3 regions of the Bacillus paramobilis genome follow, and region 2 is predicted to be linked to each of the others. Evidence: riboswitches for the same ligand, from Rfam matches in the RefSeq annotation. Region 2 holds a riboswitch; each other region holds the start of a gene.
What was found. A riboswitch is a leader RNA that binds a small molecule or an ion and turns the genes downstream of it on or off. The one in region 2 is predicted to bind thiamine pyrophosphate.
Positions count from the first base shown of each region.

Region 1: it holds a riboswitch for thiamine pyrophosphate, as region 2 does, so the genes downstream of both, thiT (energy-coupled thiamine transporter ThiT) here and thiC (phosphomethylpyrimidine synthase ThiC) in region 2, are expected to answer to the same signal.
Region 3: it holds a riboswitch for thiamine pyrophosphate, as region 2 does, so the genes downstream of both, AABL52_RS24900 (MTH1187 family thiamine-binding protein) here and thiC (phosphomethylpyrimidine synthase ThiC) in region 2, are expected to answer to the same signal.

Region 1 is NZ_CP151108.1:669,233-677,192, forward strand. It holds gene AABL52_RS03405 (class D sortase) at 1-43, shown strand, start outside; gene AABL52_RS03410 (response regulator transcription factor) at 83-772, shown strand; gene AABL52_RS03415 (sensor histidine kinase) at 769-2,643, shown strand; gene thiT (energy-coupled thiamine transporter ThiT) at 2,852-3,520, opposite strand; TPP riboswitch at 3,609-3,710, opposite strand; gene AABL52_RS03425 (FeoA family protein) at 3,905-4,132, shown strand; gene feoB (ferrous iron transport protein B) at 4,129-6,117, shown strand; gene AABL52_RS03435 (FeoB-associated Cys-rich membrane protein) at 6,134-6,301, shown strand; gene AABL52_RS03440 (lipoprotein BA_5634 family protein) at 6,340-6,918, opposite strand; gene AABL52_RS03445 (PspA/IM30 family protein) at 7,321-7,960, shown strand, end outside.
Region 2 is NZ_CP151108.1:304,882-312,841, reverse strand. It holds gene cydA (cytochrome ubiquinol oxidase subunit I) at 1-498, shown strand, start outside; gene AABL52_RS01455 (cytochrome d ubiquinol oxidase subunit II) at 491-1,516, shown strand; gene AABL52_RS01450 (arsenic transporter) at 1,907-3,265, shown strand; gene thiC (phosphomethylpyrimidine synthase ThiC) at 3,367-5,127, opposite strand; TPP riboswitch at 5,241-5,356, opposite strand; gene lldP (L-lactate permease) at 5,428-7,089, opposite strand; gene AABL52_RS01435 (DUF4870 domain-containing protein) at 7,373-7,690, shown strand; gene AABL52_RS01430 (metal-binding protein) at 7,808-7,960, opposite strand, start outside.
Region 3 is NZ_CP151108.1:4,855,435-4,863,394, forward strand. It holds gene AABL52_RS24870 (ABC-F family ATP-binding cassette domain-containing protein) at 1-1,225, opposite strand, end outside; partial or broken gene AABL52_RS24875 (RNA-guided endonuclease TnpB family protein) at 1,885-3,240, shown strand; gene AABL52_RS24880 (hypothetical protein) at 3,506-4,246, opposite strand; gene AABL52_RS24885 (ABC transporter ATP-binding protein) at 4,314-5,063, opposite strand; gene AABL52_RS24890 (ABC transporter substrate-binding protein) at 5,060-6,058, opposite strand; gene AABL52_RS24895 (ABC transporter permease) at 6,055-6,828, opposite strand; gene AABL52_RS24900 (MTH1187 family thiamine-binding protein) at 6,800-7,120, opposite strand; TPP riboswitch at 7,221-7,322, opposite strand; gene AABL52_RS24905 (methyl-accepting chemotaxis protein) at 7,384-7,960, opposite strand, start outside.

The DNA of each region.
Region 1 (7,960 bases), 360 kb from region 2:
ATATATTATCGAGGCGAAGTTAACGGCTAGTTATTCAAAATGAAGTTATAATTTCTGAAAGTGGAAGGGGGATACATAAGTTATGTCAAAAAACATTTTAATTGTGGAAGATGAAGATATTTTGCGTGAAATATTAAAAGATTATTTTTTGAGTGAGCAATATGTAGTGTTTGAAGCAAGAGATGGGAAAGAAGCTTTAGTTGTATTTGAGGAAGAAGAGGTTGATTTAGTTATTTTAGATATTATGTTGCCGGAACTTGATGGGTGGTCTGTTTGCCGAAGAATTCGTAAAACATCCGAGGTTCCTATTATTATGCTGACAGCACGTGTTGATGAAGATGATACGTTACTTGGATTTGAACTTGGAGCAGATGACTATGTGACGAAGCCGTATAGCCCACCAATTTTGTTAGCAAGAGCGAAAAGGTTGTTAGAAAGTAGAAAAGTAACAAAGCAACTTTTAGAGAATGAAGATGATACATTATCAATTCATGGTATTCACGTCCATTTCCCGTCGCGTACTGTTACGATAGATAGAACAGACATTAATTTAACACATACAGAATTTGAAATATTAGCGTATTTTATGAAAAACCAAGGGATTGTTTTAACACGAGAGCAACTCATTTCAAGAATTTGGGGATATGAATTTGCTGGTGACGATCGAACGGTTAATAGCCATATTCGTAATTTAAGAAATAAATTAGGAGAGAAAGCAAAGTACATTACAACTGTAGTACGAACAGGTTATAAATTTGAGGGGAATGTATGAGAAAAGGGATTGTACTAAAATTATTTACCCTCACAACAGCATTGTGCATGTTAATTTTAGCGACGATATTTATTGGACAAACAATATTTTTTAAACAATATTATGCGAATCGAAAAGTGGAAGATATTAAAGTGAATTTAAATTCCTTTGAGAAGAATTATTTGAACTATGCAGGAAGTGCAGAAGGAATTCAGAAGCTGGAGCAAGACTTTTTTAGAGAAAATAATACGTGGATTACGACATTGGATCAGAATGGGAATTTAAAACATGTGGATGATTTTTATGTAGAGGTTACTTTAGATCGTAGGGGGGAAAAGGAGTTTGGAAAAAAGGTAATCAAGATGCCTTTGTACTATCTCATGAGTATAGATGAGATTGAAGGTGGGACACTACCTAAGTTGGAAGGACGGTCAGTCTTTTTTTATGGACTAAAAAGCGACGATAGTTTCATCACATGTTATGTCAGTGTAGAAGATATGAATTTGAGTTGGCTGAATAAACCGTTAGGAAAAAAACTAGCTGCAAAAGAACTTCATATGCGTGATGGGCAGCCAAAAGTTGCTCAAGAATCTAGCGCTGTGGAAGGAAAAAAGGTTGCTGGAATTATGAGTGCTGAGGAACAGAAGAGGGCGGCTCAAAATTCGGACTTCAATCTATCAGGGAAAATTACGAAAGTACAATTCCCCGATGTAAAGGGACCTGTAAATCCAATTTATAAAAATAATTTATTTTTGGATAATATAAAAGAATTTCAAGCTGATTTATTATTAAAAGAAGGCAAGCAAATACAAGATGCAACAAGAATAATGGACTATGAAAAAAATGATATAAAATATAAATTATTAATGAAACCAATAACAGAAAGAGACGGATCAGTTACATATATATATGCGATGGCTTCTTTACAGCCTGTAGATGAAGCTGTACAAATGGTGCAAGATTACTACATTTACATCATTGCATTTGTAGTCGTTCTCATTTTTCTAGCTTCGTTCTACTACTCTAAACAAATTGCAAAGCCATTATTAAAAATAAATGATACAACGAAAAAAATAGCGCATTTAGATTTTACAGAACAAATACCGATTACTTCAAAAGATGAAATTGGTGATTTATCGAAAAATATTAATGTATTATCCAATAAGCTTCATTCGCATATTGGACAGCTAGAACAAGATATTGAAAAGGAAAGAAAGCTAGAAAATACGCGGAAAGAATTCATTTCTGGTGTGTCGCATGAATTAAAAACACCGCTGAGTATTATGAAAAGCTGTATTTCTATTTTAAAAGATGGAGTAGCTGAGCATAAAAAAGAATACTATTTTCAGGCGATGGAACGAGAAGTAGATAAAATGGATACTTTAATTTTGGATATGCTGGAGTTAGCTAAATTTGAGTCAGGTACATATAAAATGAAAAAGGATGCATTTTATATTGATACAGTAATTGAAGATATATGTGAACACCTTTCTGTGGAAATAGAGAAAAAAGAACTTCATGTGCATAAAAATATATGTTCATTTGAAGTAGTTGCAAATCAAAGTCGGATTGAACAAATTATCGTGAACTTCATTACGAATGCTATACGTTATACACCAAATAAAGAAGATATTATGATTTCTACAATAGATGAGAAGGACCGTATCAAAGTGAGCATTGAAAATAAAGGTACTCACATTGAAGAAGAGCAATTAGATAAAATTTGGGATCGTTTTTATCGCGTGGATGCAGCTCGTCAGCGTTCACAAGGTGGAACGGGGCTTGGGCTAGCTATTTCAAAGAACATTTTAGAGCTACATGATGCTGAATATGGGGTAGAAAATACAGAAGACGGTGTGTTATTTTACTTCTATTTACCTAAAAAAGCGTAGACAATTTAATCTACGCTTTTTTAAATTTTTTTCATATTATCTTTACCTAATCTTTATTTTTAAACAGTATACTTTGGATAGAAAATGAGGTTATGTAAGGAGTCGATGAACCGTGCATAGCAATTGGCTAAGTATAATGGTATTTATTTTCTTTTGTGCATTTATTGTATTTTTAATTGATATTACGATATGAAAAAAAGAGCGCTTATTAAGCGCTCTTTTTCTTCGAATTCAGTTGATAAGCATTGATGCTTTTGAATAAACGTGGTGAAGTAAGAAATAAAAAGATAAGTAAAACGGTACATAGAATATAGGAACCAATCATTACACTACCGTTTACAATTAATGAATATAGGACAGCTGATTGACCTTTCGGTGCATATTGTCCCCAGAAAATAATACCGGCGATAAAGTGACAGAAATAGCGAGCAAAGCTACCAACAAATGTAGCAACAATAATGTAACCAATAACTTTCTTTCCTTCGTTTTGTTTTTGTGAAGGTTTGTCTTTACGGCTACCTAAACTGGATTGTTCTAAGCTATTTTCATTGGATGTTAAAAGGGCTTTTTGAATTGGACGATAGAATAAACCAGCAAATCCAATGAATGCAAAAGCAACGAAGTATTCAATTAGTACTTGAATTGGTGTGACGATAATAGCATCGCCTACGACAATTTGTAATAATCCCCAAATTAAGCCTCCTAAGAAAGCCATTTTGAAGCCCCAGCGGTATGCGATAATAAAAATAGGAATCATAGCAAATGAAATGGAACCGCCTGTTGGAAGTTTGATTGATATTGGTAAAATGTCGATGACCAAGGCGAAGGCTGCAAGAATAGCAGATTCGATCATCGCTTGTAAATTGGTGTTACGCATGTTGTCTCCCCCTAAATCCAAGTTGTACAAAAAAGAATAGGTATCATAGGAGGATACGAAATACGTAAATAAAAAAGAGGTATGTGTATTTCGGACGTTTGCACAATCCCTGCGTTAGCATTAACTAACAGGTTCGAAGGGTCGGAACGAAGTGTTCCCTCTCAGCGGCATGGCTCCCCCAGTGATAACGAGATTCTTTATTTGCTATTGTTTATTGTAAGCGAAATGGATGAGAATGGCAAACGAATACAGTATGACAATAATTGAAATAGAATTGTAGCGAAATGTTAATAAATATGAAGCAAAAGGGTATAGTACAAGAGAAATAGATTGTGCTATAATTTTTCTGAAAATAATTATCATTCTCTTCTGAGGGGGAAGGTTATGAGCTTAGTAGATATTAAAATTGGTGAGAAAGTGCTAGTAAAAAGTGTTCAGTCTTTAGATCATTTACTAAAGAGAAGATTGGCTGCTTTCGGTCTTTCTGAAGGAAGCGAACTTCGCATGAAGCAAAAAGCGATGTTCAAAGGTCCTTGTACATTGGAGTGTCGTGGACAGTTAATTAGTATTCGTCATTGTGACGCGAAAATGATAAAGGTGGAATTAGCGTGAATAAGGTAGCTTTGCTAGGGAATCCAAATACAGGGAAGACATCATTATTTAATGCACTTACTGGTTCTTATGAGTATGTAGGGAACTGGAGCGGTGTAACAGTAGAAAAGAAGGTTGGTAAATTAAAAGATAAGCAAGGGACATTAATTGATTTACCAGGTGTTTATGATTTAAATCCAGTTTCGCGTGATGAAGGTGTCGTTACGAATTTTCTACTAACAGACGAATTTCATCATATGCTGAATATAGTGGATTCGTCGCAATTCGAGAGAAATATGCATTTAACGTTGCAATTACTTGAATTTGGAAAGCCAGTTTCAATTGGGTTAAATATGGTCGATGTGGCAAAGCAACGAGGCATTGTCATTGATGTAAAACGATTATCAGAACGATTAGGTGTAACAGTCGTTCCTGTCGTTGCAAGAAGCGGAAAAGGCTGTGAAGAACTACTTGCTACTCTTAAAGAAAATGACAAAAACGAGAAAAAGCCATTCATTATTTCATATGGTTTACCAATGGATGAAGGAATTGGAGAGGTAGTAGCTCTTTTAGAGACAGCGAATTATAAGCATCCAAGATGGTTAGCCCTTCAATTTTTAAGTAATAACGAAGTAGTAGAAAAAGAAATGAAAGCATTACCAATTTATAAGGAACTTGTAGCCATTCGATCTCACTTAGAAGGAAAACTTGATTGTACGTTGGAAGAGCACATTTACAAAACTCGTGAAGCGTATATTGAAAAGTTAAAAACAAATGTTATGCAGCATGAGAAAGAAGGAAAAATTCCTTTTTCAGAAAAAATTGATAGATTAATTACACATAAAATTTTAGGACTTCCAATCTTTTTAGCAGTTATGTTTTTTATTTTTCAGGTTACGTTTACGTGGATTGGTACACCTTTATCGGATATGTTAGATGGCTTTTTTGGTGGACAGCTTACAGATTGGGTGACGGCTGGGCTCACAAGTGTTGGAGCTTCTGATTTTATTCAAGCACTCGTTACAGAAGGTATTATTGCTGGTGTTGGTGCGGTATTAGTATTCGTTCCACAAATCTTTGCACTTTTCTTTTTCATTTCATTATTAGAAGACTCAGGATATATGGCACGAATTGCAGTTGTTATGGATAGAATTATGGAGTTCTTCGGTTTAAACGGAAAAGCGTTTATTCCGATGATTATTGGTTTTGGGTGTAATGTTCCAGGTATTATGGCAGCGAGAACGATTGAACAAGAAAAAGAACGTTTACTTACAGTTCTTGTAACACCGTTTATGTCGTGTTCCGCACGTTTACCTGTATATGCACTGTTTGCGGGAGTATTCTTCCCTAATAGTCAGGCAACTGTTGTATTTTCTTTATATGTTGCAGGTATTGTTCTTGCATTACTCGTTACAAAAATTATGTCTCTTACCATTTTAAAAGCGGAAAAGTCTATTTTCGTCATTGAACTACCTCCTTACCGCGTGCCACAAGTGAAAACGTTATGGCTAAGCACGTGGGAGAAAGGGAAAGGGTTTGTTCGTAAAGCAGGTACATTTATCTTCGGTGGCTCTGTTGTCATTTGGTTATTAAACTATGCAGGTCCATCAGGATTTGGTGTTGATATGGGAGACAGTTACTTAGCGATGATTGGTGGGTTTATCGCACCACTATTTGCACCGCTCGGCTTTGGAACGTGGCAAGCTGGGGCATCCCTGTTAACAGGATTTTTAGCGAAAGAAGTTGTCGTTTCTACAATGGCAATTATTTATGCGGTGAAAGAAGATGTGCTAGGAAATGTGATGGGAGCACACTATACTGCGCTATCAGCATATGCATTTATGTTCTTTGTTTTATTATATGTTCCGTGTTTAGCGACAGTAGCCGTTATTAAACGTGAAACAGGGTCAGCGAAGTGGACGATTTTCTCTGTCGTGTATCCACTTGTTGTTGCTTATATATTAACGCTCATTATATACCAAGTTGGATCCTTACTCGGATTCTAGAAGGAGATGTATTGTGATGATGGTCAATATTATAATTGGAGCTATCATTTTTGGTTATGCAGCATACACGTTAGTTAATTTTGTAAAGAGAAGTAAAAAGGGAAAATGCGCAGCATGTTCTTTAAATAAGTCATGTCAGTCGCAAACTTGTAGTCCGGATATGGAGCAAGTTGCTCATAAATAGCAAAAAAGCTTTGCGAATTTCGCAAAGCTTTTTTTGTTTTACTTTTTAATTTTTACAAGTTGAGAAGCTTCTACTCCATTTGCTCCAGGTAGCTCTTTGCTTGGGTCTTTATCAAATTTCAAAATACCTACAGATTTTTCTTCACCTTTTACATTTACATATGTTGCATCATCAACGATAGCAAACATATCTGCATAAGAACGGCCATCACCGATGATTGTGTTGCCTTCATATTTTAATTTTGCTCCATCAAGCGTAGCATTTTCTACCTTTTCTTTTGCAAATAGCACGCCTTCTTCTGCTGTTACAGCTGGTAATTTATCGATTGCCTTTGTATCATCATTGTTACCGACTTTTTTTAGTAGTTCTTTCTTAACAAGTTTATCACCAGTTTTCTTATCCATTACAAGTACTTTTTTACCCTCTAATGTTGTCATTTTCATTTTATAGAAGTCTTTTTCTTTTACTTCTTTCTTATTTTGATCTGTAATTTTTTGAACTTGTTCTTCTGATCCGTATAATACTAGTCCGTTTGCTTTCTCTCCTAATAAAGAACAACCTGATAATGCTCCAAGTGAAATTGCTGCCGCTAATCCGATTCCTACTAATTTTTTCATGATGATTTCTCCTTTTATATGTTTTATAGTCAATACATTTTTGTATTAGTTCCGAAATGATGAGAAGCTTGTTCGTTGCTTCTGGTATTAGTGTATAAGAAATATTGCAACGTAACTATCGAGTTAGCTTACAGTAACATTACACTTATGTAATTTAGTGAAAGTGCACAAAAGTAAGTTAATTTTAAAGAGAAATAATGAGGATATATTAGAAATACAATATTGTATCAAGAATGTCATATTATATTGGCTGTATTTTGGAAATAACATGTAAGGACATATTAGTTTTGTTATAATAAACACATAGGCTGTAAAAATGAATATTCTTTACTGTTAAGGGAGATTTTTCAGTTTTCCAAGTAGTGAATTTGAAATATGAGGTAAGTCATAGGAGGAATTAGAATGTCTGTATTTAAACGATTACGAGATTTAACAATGTCGAATGTATATTCATTAATTGAAAAAGCGGAAGATCCAGTTAAGATGACGGATCAATATTTACGCGATATGCAAGCGGATGTACAAGAAGCTGAGAAAAGTGTAGCGGCTCAAATTGCACTTGAGAAGAAATTCAAAATATTATTTGAAGAGCAAGAAGCACTTGTGAAAAAACGTGAAGAGCAAGCTCATATGGCTGTTCAAGCAAGCAATCTTGACCTTGCACGTCGTGCTCTTGAAGAAAAACAAAATGCAGAGCAAAAGATGAATGAATATAAAGCAAGCTATGAGCAAAATAAAGCTGCTGCTGATAATCTTCGCCTGAAGCTAGAAGAAATGCGTAAGCAATTAACAGAGCTGAAAAATAAACGTGAAACACTTGTAGCACGTGTAAATGCGGCGAAAGCACAAAAGAATATTAATCAGGCGATGTCTGGATTTGATTCAAACTCAGCAAAAGCTGGCTTAAGCCGTATGGAAGAGAAAGCTCTTCAATTAGAGGCTGAAGCAGAAGCAAGTGGCGAAGTTTATAAAAAAGAAAAGTCATTAGATGATGAATTCGCAAGCTTAAATAAAAATTCTGCTGTTGACGATGAATTAGCTC
Region 2 (7,960 bases):
GAAATTCCGAACATGCTTAGCCTACTAGTGGGACTCGACCCTAGCACGGTCGTAAAAGGACTCAAGGAATTCCCACAAGAAACATGGCCACCATTTTATACACATACACTATTCAACTTAATGGTCGGCACCGCTGCCTTTACTTTTGCAGTTGCGGCAATCGCCCTCTTATATTGGTACTTTGTTTACCGAAAAAAAGGAACAGAATTACCGAAGTGGCTTCTTTGGGGAGCTGCCGCATGTGGACCAATTATGATGCTCGGTATTGAATTCGGGTGGATTTTCAGCTGTAGTGGTCGTCAACCTTGGACCATTTATGGTATGCAACGGACAGTCGATGCTTCTACACGCGCTGATTTTGTCGGCCCTTTATTTATTCTATTCATCATTTTATATATTGGACTCGGTATTTTAACAGTTTTTGTACTACGGACATTCTTTAAGAAACATCCGCTTACAAATGATTTACATCACGAAGGAGGCGATTCTCGTGCATGAGGAAAGTATTGCAATCATCATCTTATGGGCTCTTATTTTCGTATACAGTATATTAGGGTCCATCGATTTTGGAGCAGGTTTTTGGGGCATGGTATACGCAAAACATCCCACTCTCGCTGCCAAGCTTGCCAATCGATACTTATCACCAACCTGGGAAGTAACAAATACATTTCTCGTCTTTGTCGTTGTCGCTTTTCTCGGTTTCTTTCCGAAAGCTGCTTTCACCCTTGCGACAGTGATGTTCGTGCCAGTTATGTTAATTTTAATACTCATTGCAATTCGTAGTACATTCATGGTATTTGCCTACTCTCTGCCGAAATATCAATTCCTCCTTCGGGTGATTTCAGGTATTACCGGGCTCTTAATTCCAGCCTTATTAATTACTGTTTTACCCGTTACAGAGGGGGCTTATATTACAATGTCTGAAGGAAAAGAAGTACTTCTTTATGGAAAACTTCTTTCTAGCCCGGTTATCTACTGCTATATGCTCTTCGGACTAACTTCGGAACTATTTCTCTCCTCTCTCTTTCTTGCTGATTTTGCGAGAGAGCAAGGTTCAGAAGATTCGTATAGAATTTACAGAAGAAACGCCATCATCCTTGGTCCTGCAACACTCGTTACGGCGATTATCGCTCTCGTTGTAATGGATCCGGAAACACACTGGCTTATGCAAGGACTCATAAAGCAATTCCCATGGTTTACAGTTTCTATCGTTTTATTCGTTATCGGGTACTCTTCTCTTTGGTGGACAAACAAGAAGTATGGCACACTAGGATACCCTCGTATTGCTGTTTTAGCAGTCGTCGCTCAATATGCATTTGCAAGTTACGCTTACGGTGTCGCGCATTTACCTTATATTATTTATCCTGATGTAACTGTATTTACAAGCTTTACAACGACAGAAACATTCTATGCATTGCTTATTCTATACGCAATTGGAATCGCAATTTTACTACCAGGATTTATTTTCTTCTGGAATTTATTCTTGAAGGATCGAACTTTTTTGAAGGAAAAATAATATAGTGGGGAGTCTGTTCCAAAAGGCATTTTGGGATGGGCTCCTTTTGTCATGTTTTGTCGATAAATCGATATATTTTAAAAATCGCTGATATATTTTGCGTTGCGCCGATATATTTCAAGAATCGCTGATATATTTTACGTTGCGCCGATATATCTCCATAATCACCCATATAAATTTCATTTACTATCTTATCGCCCCAATAATTTATAGACCCCTCTCACAATAGTTATTTCTCTATTAGTGACACTTGTCCTTTAGCTTGAAAAACACATATTCGCTTTAATCCATTATACGTCTAGTTCTTCTTATTTTTTGCTGAATATACTATCAATACAAACTTGAGACAAGCTACATTTGTTCAAGGGAAAATAGAAAGGTAGGCAAAATATGAGCATTGAAATATGGATTACTATTATTGTATTCTTCTTAACGATGGTTGTTATCTTTTGGCGACCCCGTGGTTTAAATGAGGCGTGGCCGGCAGCAATTGGCGCTGGCATTATCTTGATTACTGGACTCGTATCAAGACCCGACGTCATGGACATTATTAGTAAAATTGGCGGTGCCTCCATAACAATATTAGCGACCATCGTTATGGCGGTTATATTAGAAAGCTTCGGCTTCTTCCACTGGTCCGCAGCAAAACTTGCGAATTTAGCAAAAGGCTCCGGTCGCCGTTTATACTGGTATATTCAATTATTATGTTTTCTTATGACTCTTTTATTCAATAACGACGGTAGTATTTTAATTACAACACCAATCCTAATTTTACTACTGAGAAACCTTAAATTAAAACCGCATCAACAAATCCCTTATTTATTAAGCGGTGCTTTAATCGCTACTGCATCTAGTGCACCAATTGGTGTAAGTAATATCGTAAACTTAATCGCATTAAATATCGTGAATATGACTCTTTATATGCATACTGCTATGATGTTTGTACCTGCAACATTAGGACTATTGTTTATGTCATGGCTTATGTATACAGTGTTAAAGAAAAAACTACCAAAAAAATTACCTGTTTCTTCATACGATATCGAAGAAATATTCTTCACGAAAAACTTCCATCCATTAAAAGGAAAAAATTCGGTTGATACGAAACAAAAACGGACAAGATTCATGCTAAAAGTATTAGGCTTCGTCTTCCTTATGCGCTGTCTTCTATTCGTTGCATCCTTCTTATCCATCCCAATTGAAATTGTTGCCGTACTCGGTTCACTCGTTCTTCTCATCTGGAGATGGTACTACTTACGAACGAACCCTGTCGACATTTTGAAAAAGACACCGTGGCACATTTTAATTTTCGCTTTCTCTATGTACGTCATTATTTACGGGCTTCATAACGCAGGGTTAACAGCGGCGCTTGTAAATTGGCTTGAACCAATTGTAAGTCAACATCTACTCTATGCCAGCTTTGCAATGGGCGGACTCGTCTCCCTCCTCTCTAACGTCTTCAATAACCATCCTGCACTTATGATTGGTACAATCACATTAACAGAAATGGGACTAGACCCAGTCACATTAAAAACTATCTATCTCGCAAACATTATTGGTAGTGACATCGGTTCACTATTATTACCAATCGGTACGCTAGCTTCCCTCATTTGGATGTATATCCTGAAACAAAACAAAATTAAAGTAAAATGGAAAGACTATTTAAGTGTATCCCTTATCGTTATTCCTCTCACAACAGTCGTCACATTATTCCTCTTATACTACTGGGTACACCTCTTCTTCACGCTATAAACGACAGAAGCCCGCTTTGCTACCGTCTTAGCAAAGCGGGCTTCTTCTATATTTAAGTTAGGTACTACAGTGTGATCAATCAAGTAAAGAGGTGTAACGTATTATTGGTATAAATGACTACCAGTGTCTTTAAATTCTTTCGCTTTCTCTTTCATCCCTTTTTCAATTGCTTCTGTCGTTTCTAAATCATTTTCTTTTGCGTATTCACGAATATCATGTGAAATTCTCATACTACAAAACTTCGGTCCACACATGGAGCAGAAATGAGCTGTTTTCGCGCCTTCTGCTGGTAATGTTTCATCGTGATATTCCATCGCACGTTCAGGATCTAAAGATAAATAAAATTGATCGCGCCAACGGAATTCAAAGCGAGCTTTTGAAAGTGCATCATCACGCTGATGAGCCGTTTTGTGCCCTTTCGCAAGATCAGCCGCATGCGCAGCGATTTTGTACGTAATAACTCCCTCACGAACATCATCTTTATTCGGTAAACCTAAATGTTCTTTCGGCGTTACATAACAAAGCATCGCCGTTCCAAACCAGCCAATCATCGCTGCTCCAATTGCTGAGGTAATATGGTCATAACCTGGTGCAATATCGGTCGTTAGCGGCCCAAGAGTATAGAACGGCGCGCCCTGACAAATATCAAGTTCTTTCTCCATATTCTCTTTAATTAAGTGCATCGGCACATGCCCAGGTCCTTCAATCATCACTTGCACATCATGTTTCCAAGCAATCTTCGTTAATTCACCAAGTGTTTCAAGCTCAGAGAATTGTGCTTCGTCATTTGCATCTGCAATCGAACCTGGACGTAATCCATCTCCAAGAGAGAACGAAACGTCGTACTGCTTCATAATTTCACAAATTTCTTCAAAATGAGTGTATAAGAAGTTTTCTTTATGATGGAATAAACACCACTGTGCCATAATTGAACCACCACGTGAAACGATACCTGTCGTACGCTTTGCTGTAATCGGAATGTAACGAAGTAATACACCAGCGTGAATCGTAAAGTAATCAACACCTTGCTCCGCTTGCTCAATTAACGTATCACGATACACTTCCCACGTTAAATCTTCTGCAATTCCGTTTACTTTTTCCAGCGCTTGATAGATCGGTACAGTTCCAACTGGTACAGGCGCGTTACGAATAATCCACTCACGCGTCGTATGAATATTTTTACCTGTAGATAAATCCATAATCGTATCTGCACCCCAGCGTGTTGCCCACGTCATCTTCTCTACTTCTTCTGCGATAGAAGAAGATACAGCAGAGTTTCCAATATTTGCATTAACCTTCACGTGGAAATTACGTCCGATAATCATTGGCTCTACTTCCGGATGGTTAATATTCGCTGGTAAAATGGCACGGCCTTCCGCGATTTCCTTACGAACAAACTCAGGCTCTACTCCTTCACGAATCGCAACATATTCCATCTCAGACGTAATGATCCCATTGCGCGCATAATGCATTTGCGTAACGTTTGCCCCTTGCTTCGCTCTAAGCGGCTGGCGATCCATTTGCGGAAAAACAGGTGTATGTTTCGAAGCCACTTTCACACCGTCATCCTCTGGTTTCACTTCGCGCCCTTCGTATGCTTCTACATCTCCGCGCTCTATAATCCAAGAGTGGCGCGGCGCCTGCAACCCCTTTTCCAGCTCCACCTTATACGCAGGATCTGTATAAGGACCGCTCGTATCGTATACACGAATTGGCGGATTCGGAATGCCGTTCGTTTCACTTTGTTCAATCTCGCGCATCGGCACTTTCATACCCGCGCGTGGTCCATCCACATACACTTTCTTACTTCCTGGTAAACTCGATTTCAATTCAATTTGCTCAGCTGAAACAGACTGTTTCATAACCTTTGTTGCCCCCCCTGTACGTGACAAGGACGAGATATGGCCAGCGTATGCCAAAATAAAAAGAGCCAGGTCCATAAAAAAATAAGGACCTGGCTCATAAAGACATCATTATGTAAAGCCGTTAACTTCCCTACGCTGGTACGAGCCAGATCAGGTCCAAAGGGTTAAGAAGTTCACACGCTTCTCTCTCAGCCTACGCATACGTTAGGCACCCCTAGTTTATCACTGATTTAATTTTCAATACTTTCCCATCATACACGATAATCTGAAAAATGCAAAGGTTATTTCTTTTGTTGTTTATGGAATCATCCAAGTCAAATAATATGCCTGTACATACGTCATAATACCAACAATAATTACGAAGAATAAACTATGCTTCACTGTAAAGCGGAATAAATCTGATTCCTTTCCAGCAAGTCCAACTGCCGCACAAGCAATTGCAATCGATTGCGGAGAAATCATTTTTCCTGTTACACCGCCCGTTGTATTTGCTGCAACGAGAAGTACTTCTGATACACCGACTTGCTGTGCTGTAATCGCTTGTAAATTCGAGAACAGTGCATTGGCTGACGTATCGGATCCTGTTAAAAACACACCGATCCAGCCTAAGAATGGTGAGAAGAACGGGAATAGTCCGCCAGTTCCAGCAAGCGCTAACGCTAGTGTAGAAGATAAACCAGAATAGTTTGCGATAAATGCGAATCCTAATACGAATCCGATAGATAGAATTGGCATCTTAAGCTCATTTAGCGTTTCTTTAAATGTTACTACTGCATCTTTTGCACTCATTTTCAAAATAAAGATAGAAATGATACAAGCAATTAAAATTGCTGTTCCCGTCGCTGATAAAATATCTAATTTCAAAATTGCTTCATAAGGCGTCGGTTTATTTACAATTGGCTCTGCTTTCATTACTAGATTGTGTAAGCCTGGAACTTCAAACTTAAACACAAGGCTTTCCAATGCGCCACCTGGAGCAAATAACGCTTTAAAGAAACTTTGGCTCCAAATGACTACCATTACAGTTAAAATAATGAATGGAGACCATGCTTTTACGACTTTTCCTACCGTTAGTTTCGGCATAGATGTTGCCGTCGTTGCCGCAGCTACTTCACTATTTGCTTCTTTAGACTGATAGATTTCTTTCGGCTGCCAAACTTTTAAGAATAGCGATAAACTCACTAAACTTACAAGTGCTGACGTAATATCCGGAAGTTCTGGTCCTAAGAACGTCGCTGTAATGAACTGCGTAATTGCAAATGAGCTACCCGCTACAAATAGAGCTGGCCATGTTTGTCTTACTCCTTTAAATCCATCCATTAAAAATACGATAAAGAACGGAACAAATAATGATAGAAACGGTAATTGATGTCCAGCCATTTGTCCAATTTTATGTGGATCAATACCAGTTACTTGTCCAGCAACTGTAATCGGAATTCCCATCGCTCCGAACGCTACTGGTGCCGTATTTGCGATTAAACAAAGACCCGCTGCATATAAAGGATTTAATCCAAGACCTGCAAGAAGTGCTGCCGTAATCGCTACTGGTGCACCAAATCCTGCTGCCCCTTCCAGAAATGCTCCAAATGAAAAACCGATTAAAATAACGAGTAAACGATGGTCATTTGTAATGGATAATACAGATGCACGAATGACATCGAATTGACCTGTTTTTACAGATATTTTATATAAAAATACCGACATAATGATAATCCAAGCAATCGGCCATAGTCCGTATAAGAAACCATATCCGGTCGCTGCCATCGTCATCGTGAACGGCATCTTATAAGCGAATAACGCCACTAAAATTGTAAGTACAACTGTAATAAATCCTGCTACATACCCCTTCATGCGAAAAACTGCTAAAGCTAAGAAAAAAAAGATAATCGGAATAAGTGCGACCGCTGCCGAAATCCAAATGTTTCCGAACGGATCATAAACTTGTGTCCATGTGTTCATTGTTCTCTCCCCCTAAAGAATCCCCTTTTAAATAGAATAACCTCATCAATAGACTATCAGGTCATCATACCTTTAAGTCTAAAATAAAAAACGTTTAAGAAAACGTTTTCATTAATTCTATCACAACCATTTATATTACAAAAGAGTTTTTTGAAAATTTTATTATTTAGTGTGGAAATCTTACAAAAACGTCACGTTCTTGTAATGTTCATCGATAGGAAGCTCACTACATTTCCTGCATAATAAAGGTATAACAACGGATATTATTTATGAGGTGATATATATGAACGGAAACAAAATATTAGCAGCTTTATCATACTTTAGTGTATTATTTGCCCCTATCTTATTCCCTATCATTGTGTGGATTGTGGGAGATTCTGAAACAAAACCACATGCAAAACGCGCTCTATGGACACACATCATTCCAAGCATCGCGTCATTTATTGGATTTATTATTCTAGGAATTATGGGCATCGGATCGGATCAACCAGACGTAACACTTGGCATTGGAGCAATGATTGTCTTATGTATTTGCGGCATTATTAGCTTATACTACTTCATTTGGAACATCGTAAAAGGTATTAAAGTGCTGAAAGCTTAAGGTTAAACAAACGTTTGATTAAAAAGACACTATCGCATGATGATAAATGAAATTTCGTCGATAACCGACTTATTAATAAGAAAAAACCGTCCCAAAATACCTTTTGGGACGGTTTTTTTATCTTCTGCGTTTCTTCTTTTTTCTCATCATTTTTTTGCGGCGCGTATTCACTTTATCCGCTATAATGTGAAGCGTGCTTGCCACAACAATTCCCATTACGAACGTTACAATTTCAACCTCATGTTTCTTCGTAATTTCTATCAAATTCCC
Region 3 (7,960 bases), 740 kb from region 2:
CTGGTCGTTCTGCCCAAACTTTTTCTAATGGTGTTGTTTCTGAAGCAAACTCTTCCTGCGCAAAATAAGCAGGATTTACTCGTTCTCCAACAGAAATTGAACCGCTTAGCGGCTTTATTTGACCTAATAACGTTTTTAACATTGTCGTTTTTCCAATTCCATTATGACCAACAATCGCTATCTTTTCCCCTTTTTTGACTTGCAAATTCAATTCTGGAAATAACGGAGAACTATATCCTATCCTTAGTTTTTCAGCCTGTAATACGCGACTAACTGGCTCCTCATAAACATTGAAATCAAAACGGGATCGAGGTACATGATTAACCTTTTCGATCCTTTGCATTTTCTCCAATACTTTCTCTCGACTTTTGGCCTGTTTCGCTTTTCGAATTTTATTTTTTTGAATAAATGTTTCTAACTGAGCAATTTCTTTTTGTTGTTTCGCACGCGCCGATTGTAATTGTTTCCTTTGCAATTGATAACTTTGCACAAATTTTTCATAACTTCCTACGTACCGCTTCACTTTCCGTTCTTCTAGATGATAAATAACATTCGTAATACTGTTCAAAAATACTTCGTCATGTGAAATGATCACATAAGCTTTTTCATACTGTCTCAAATACGATTGCAACCATTCTATATGGGCTGTATCTAAATAGTTTGTTGGCTCATCTAGCAATAAAACATCAGCTTTTTCTAAAAGGAGCTTCCCAAGTAATAACTTTGTTCGCTGTCCTCCACTTAACTGTGAAACATCCTTTTTCAAGCCTATTTCAAGTAAGCCTAAGCCGATTGCTACTTCTTCAATTTCTGTATGAATTTGATAGAAATTAGAACTTTCCAATATAGTTTGTAATTCTCCATACTTTACTAACAGTTTTTCTATTTCTCCTGCTCCATTCATTTCTTCAGCAATTTTTAACATTTCACACTCAATCGCATACAAATTAGAAAATGCACTTTGTAAGTATCCCTCAATTGTTATTCCCTCTTGTAAATCCATATGCTGCTGTAAAAAACCTATCTTCACATGTGGAAACCATTCAATGTTTCCGTCATCATGTATAAGTTCTCCTGTTAAAATCCTTAACAATGTTGATTTTCCAATTCCATTTTTCCCAACTAACCCAACATGCTCGCCCTTTAATAGTCGAAAACACGCATTATATAAAATGGTTTTCTCACCATACGAATGACTTAAATTTTCTACTGTTAATATACTCATTTTTTTCTCTCCTCTACTTATAGTTCATAAGCTAAATAGAGAGAGCAACAGTATAAAGCCTTATTTAATTGTATATATAAAAAATGGGTAAGGTGAACACACCTTACCCATTACATATTATCGTAAAAAAGGATTAAGGTTCTTTACCTGCTGTCTTCAATTTAGCTTAATCGTTAAAAATGGGCAGACTTCTCCCGCATCAAGCTAAAACCATTTGAAGAACAGTTGATAAAGTCATTTTATCCTTTCACTCCTTTAACATTTGTTATATTAAGAGTATAAACTACTCTGTTATATTCTATTCTCTATTTTTTCTTTTGTTCCTTCTCCATTTTTTCATTTTCTACGTAAATTTCTTTATCCTTTTCGGCAAGAAGACTCCATCTGATTTGTGTTACGAGTGAAACCCAACAATTCAGGTGGAGATGAATTGCCGTCAGAAGGTAGGCTGAACTCTTTTGTTTCGTTCATAACGATGTTCCTGGGCGAATATTTATCCTTGATACAATCTGCCCTTAGATAAGCAGGGAATAGATCGTAAGACGACGAAATTGGATAATCATAATCATTTTGTTACTTGAGCCAATAGGAATTGCGATGAAGGCCCCAATATGAATGTGTCAAAAGTAATGAACTTTCTAAGAAAGGTGGTGAAAACAATGGCTAAAAAGAAAGCAGTGAAAGTATTACGTAAACAAAAGAAAAGAGAAACTATGCAACGATTCACGCAGAAATAGAATATCGGACGAGCTTGTCTTACCGCAAAAGAATTCCGCTTACTGCAGCGCATGTCATATAGTTCAAAAGCATTGCGGAATGTTGGATTGTACACGATGAAACAAAGTTACTTGAATCATAATAAAATGGCTACTGTAAAAGAAGTGGACACTGCTATGCAAGCCGATATGAATTACTGGGGCATGCAATCAAACTCTGTCCAAGCGATTCGTAGAGCCTTATTTACAGAAGTGAAGAGCTTTTTTAAAGCGTTAGAACAGTGGAAGAAAAAACCTAAAGCATTCACAGGACGTCCTAGGTTTCCGAATTATTCTCGTTCCACTGATAAACGAATTATCGAAATCTATCAGGTCCCAAAAGTAGATGATAACGGGTATTGGATGATTCCGATGAGTGTTGCATTCAGAAAAAAATTCGGTTCCATTAAAATACGTATGCCTAAAAACTTAAAAAATAAAAAAATCTCCTACATTGAGATTGTACCGAAGCAAAAAGGTCGGTTCTTTGAGGTGCATTACACATATGAACTGCACGTTTCTCAAATGAAGAAACCATCCACGACTACTAGTAACGCTTTGAGTTGCGATTTAGGTGTAGATAGATTAGTAAGTTGCGCAACAAATGCAGGTGATACTTTCTTAATTGATGGAAAAAAATTAAAATCCATAAACCAGTACTTCAACAAAATGATACGTAACCTCCAACTGAAAAATGTTAAAAATGGACTTTCTAAACGAGTTGTAACGAACAAAATGGCTACACTTTGGCATAAACGAGATCGACAAATAAATGGTTACATTTCACAAACTGTAGGTCTGTTGTTTAAAAAAGTGAAAGCATTTGGCATAGATACGGTTGTCGTAGGGTATAACGCTGGTTGGAAACAAAAATCTGATATAGGGAAAAAGAATAATCAAAAGTTTGTTCAAATCCCGTTCCATAAACTGATTGCAGCGATTGAGAATAAATGTATAAAAGAAGGTATACGATTTTTCAAACAAGAAGAAAGCTATACTTCTAAAGCTAGTTTTCTTGATAAAGATTCGGTTCGAGTTTGGTCTAAGGATGATAGGACCCATTATCGCTTTAGTGGCAAACGAATCACTCGTGGTCTGTACAAAAGTAAATCAGGGAAATGTATTCACGCTGATATTAATGGTGCGCTGAATACGTTGGAAAAATCAAGAGTTGTAGAATTGGATGGCAATCTCAAAGTGAAAACGCCGATTCTATTAGAGGTACAAAAACGTAAGGCTGTTGCTTCGCGCATAGCTTAGTGGTTGCGTCAACCATCCATGTGTACTCGACTTGTCGGGGCTTGTAGTACACGCCAGATTCATCTGAGTGGTGGCTTCTTCCATAAGGAAGAACTGCTCTTTTTCGAAAGGGTGGTGCAAGTGGGGAAACGATTGCTCGTTTCTAGTACCAACCAAAAACTTACTTGGGGTGTTACCGTAAGGTGGCATGAATGCTAGAGCGTCAAACTGTCTATCGATAGACGAAAAGACCTAGCGTTCGAACTCAAGCCCCCACTGAAACGTTTCATCTCAGTGGGGGTAGTTGACACATCTTTTCTAATGCATATGGACTTGTAAAGATGAGCGTTAACGATTTCCACATATAAATTCTTCTTTGTAGTTCTATCCCATACTCTTTACTAACCATATTTTTCACTTCTGGAATATGTTCTTCGTTTTGAAATTGTTGTACAGATTTCAATTCCTTCGTCTTAAAATCCGTTAAAAGGCCTATTACAGTTCGTCCATGTTCCTGCGACCTTTCTTCTAAATCAAACTGAATGGAATGAACAAAACCTAAAACGTGAAAGATTTGAGCATGCAACCCGACAGCAGCACGCTGTTCCATTAAGTTGTAGCACTCTCGTTTTAACTCTTCTACCATTTCTAAAGAATTTCTATTAACTTTCCTTTTGCCAACAAACATAATTTTTACAATATGAGCGACTGCTCCCATACTTTTTAATACGCTCTCTAGAATTTCTACCGCATCTTCCACATAACCATTTGAAATTATAGAATGAATAAATTCATCTAATAGCGCTTGAAACTTTTTAACTAAATGTAAATCACGTAATTCTGGAACATCTTTTCTCAATTGATCCCGGCCTTGAACCCACTTTAAAACTTCTGTCATTTCTTCTTCTTTTAATTCAGGATGTTCCATACCATACTTCATTAATAAAATATGATTTTTTAATAAGGACTTTCCTTCTTCAAGATTATCAGCTGTTAACGAGTCAACTATTTGCTCTATAGATTTCATCTTTCTCCCCCCTATATAAAAAAGCCTCTTAACAGTAATTATACCAAAAACTGTTAAAAGGCTTTTTCTATTTTTTCATATACGGGGCTAATACTCTCAGAATTTCTTCCTTATCCTTCTTTAACTCAAGTGATGTTAACATATCCATCGTTCTCGGCCTAGGTAATTTCACTTGTACCTCACCAACTATTGAGGCTGGTCTTTGAGATAAAATAAATACGCGATCCGAAAGCAAGATTGCCTCATCCAAGTCATGTGTGACCATAACGATTGTTTGCTTCTCTTGGTGCCAAGAGTTTAAAAGCCAACTATGTACTTCCATTTTTGTAAAGGCATCTAATTTTCCAAAAGGCTCATCAAGTAGCATAATTGGCTTTTCACATAAATAAGTGCGCAGAAAACTAATTCTTTGACGCATACCACCAGACAATTCATCTGGATAATGATCTGCATATTCATCTAGTTCAAACTGCTTTAATGCTTTCATTCCCTCTGTTAGCCTTTGTTTTTTCGGTTTCCCTTCGATTTCTAATGGAAGAACTATATTTTGCAAAGCTGATCGCCACGGCAGTAATAAATCCTGTTGCGGCATATAACTTACAACATCTTGCTCTTGCATTTGCTTATCGTTATACGTTACATTCCCACTTGTTGGATTTTCAACATTTGCAATCATATTTAATAATGTGCTTTTCCCGCAACCACTTGGGCCTACAAAAGAAACGAACTCTCCCTCTCGTATAGAAGCACTAATATTTGCTAATACATTCTTTCCATCAAAAGCTTTTACAACCTCGTTTATTTGTAATCCACTCATTTTTCACTTGGAAGGAACTCATTTGTAAAGGCATCTTTCACATCAATTTTCTTCTTAATAACTTTGTTATCATATAAGAAATTCATGTAATTCGTCCAAACTTCTTCCTTCTGTACTCCCCATGCTTTTGCATCATCTTGATACTTCGTGCTTAACCACTTTTGACTTTCTTGTACTAAGTCTTTATTTACATCTGGAACAGCTTTAATTAAAATATCAGCAGCTTCTTTCGGTTCTTTAATTGTAAAATTATACCCTTCTGTCGTTGCACTCATAAACTTTTTCACAAAGTCTTTATCTTGCTTCGTATGTTTTTCACTCGTAATAATAACAGGACTATAGAAATCAAGCGCTGGGTCTAGGTCTTTCACCATAATCGTATTTAACTCTTTTCCTTGGCGCTTCGCTTCAATTCCATCCCATCCGTAATAAATCCATTCAAAGTCTGCATCACGGCCGATTGATTTAAAGAAATCGGTTTGTCCTAAGATGATTTTTTCAACTTTATTAAAATCAGCTTGATGTTTCTCCATAATTGTCTTTAACGTTGCTTCTTCTGCTGGTCCTCCCCAGCCTCCGTAACGTTTACCTTCAAAATCTTTCGGTGAAGTCATGTTATCTTTCTTAAGCGATGCAAAAGCTGAAGTGTTATGCTGAATAATCGCCCCGACAGATACAACAGGAATACCTTCTACACGAGCCAACGTTACATTTTCTTGTGCGCTTATTGCGAAGTCAGCTTTTCCTGAAGCTATCATTTGCTCCGCTGTCACATTATCACCAGGCTGAATAATTTCTACATCTAAGCCTTGCTTTTTATAATAATCTTTCGCTTGCGCTACATATAAGCCAGTATGATTCGTATTTGGAAACCAATCTAATACTACTTTTACTTTTTGATCTTTACTTGCACTTTCTTCTTTCTTCGCCGGATTACACCCAACCACACTTACTGCTAATAAGGCAGCCAACATAACTTTTAAACCTTTTTTCATTTTCTGCCGTCCTTTCTATATATCCATGGTGCTGTTATTCTTGCCATAAACTCCACGATAAAATACAGACATAATGTCACCATAACAATAATTGCTGCCACACCAAATACTCGGGCTGTTAAAAAGGATTTCGTAGCTCTCGTAAGCATAACTCCTAATCCTTCACTGGCACCGAGCCATTCCCCAATAATCGCTCCCATTACGCTATATGTAACTGCAATTTTTAACCCTGAGAAAAAGTATGGAAGCACTGCTGGAAACTTTACTTTCTGGTAAACTTGCCATTTCGTTGCCTTCATCGTTTGCAACAACTTCAACATATTTTTATCTACTGTTTGAAAACCTTCTAAAATGCTAAGCGCAATCGGGAAGAAACAAACGAGTATTACTACCATTACTTTCGGTAGCATTCCATATCCAAACCAAATAATAAATAACGGTGCAAGTACAACGATTGGAATCGTTTGCGAAATAACAAGCAACGGATTTATTAAAATACGAAATAAAGGGATAACATCCATAATAATTGCAATACTTGTCCCAATTAAAATCGCAAAAAACAGTCCGATTAGAACCTCTTGTAACGTTTGCATCGTATTCGGTAATAATAAATCTTTCATTCCAATTAATTCTTGAACAATGGCAGAAGGCTTCGGTAAAATCCACGGTTCAATTTTAAATAATGAAACAGATCCTTCCCATATCGCAATGAGAAGGATAAGCCAAATAGTTGTAATTATTTTAGATTGCTTCTGGTTTTGCATATTCATCACGGTACTTCCAAACCTTTTCATCTATCGTTACACCAGTGCTTGGACGATAATGGATTTTAATAGAAGTAATCACTTCCTCTGCTCCAGCATCCACACAAGCTTGTTGCGCACGTTTAATGACATCAAGAAGTACATCTAATTCTCCTTCCAGCGTTGTTTCCATTGCCCCTACTTCATAACGAACTCCCGATTGTTGTACAACCTCAATTGCTTTATCAACAACAGAATACACATCTTTGTTCTTCGCTTGTGGTACTACTGAAAATGAAATTGTAACTTGTTGTGACATAGTAAAATCCCCCTTATAAAATGAAATATTAAAACAAGAAAAGGCTTTCCTACTGCGTAGGAAAGCCTTGTATGCAAGTTATTATAGAATAACATATGCTACATCACTTTAAGTAACTCCCTACGCTGGCATTATCCAGATCAGGTTGAGGGTCGATGTTTGTTTACATCCTCTCAGCCAATTGGCTCCCCGGTCCTTAATTCGTTTTCATTGTAGCATGATTTATTTTATTGAACAAACAAAAGCGCGTATAATCATTTCATTTAACTTTTGAATTCTCCTATTAACTCTTGTAACTCCTGCGAAAGCCAGCTTAAAGAACTAGCTAATTCCGCAATATCTTGTACAGACATTTCCTGTTCTTTCATAATTTCTTCAACATTACTACTACTATTCGCATACGTATTGGCGATAAGTGATAATTCATTTACAACCCGAACAATATTTTGGCTATTTTGCAATATATCACTTGAATTGGCAGAAACAACTCTAACCTGATTTGTAACAGATTGTGCTGATTTTGAAATCCCACCAAAGAAAGCACTACTACTTTCAACAAGTTTCATGCCCGATTCTACTTCTTTTAAAGCATTTTTCATTGAAACAACAGCTTCTTCCGTACCAGCTCGTGTTTCCCCTATTAATTTTGCTATATCTTTTGCTGATGCTTCGGTCTGCTCTGCTAATTTACGCACTTCATCCGCAACAACGACAAATTCCTCACCAGTTTCCTCAACACGTGAAGATTTAATAAAAGCATTTAGAGCTAGCGAATTCGTTTGATTTGAAATACCGGTAATTACTGTTACAATATCACTAATTTCTTTTGATCTTGTTTCC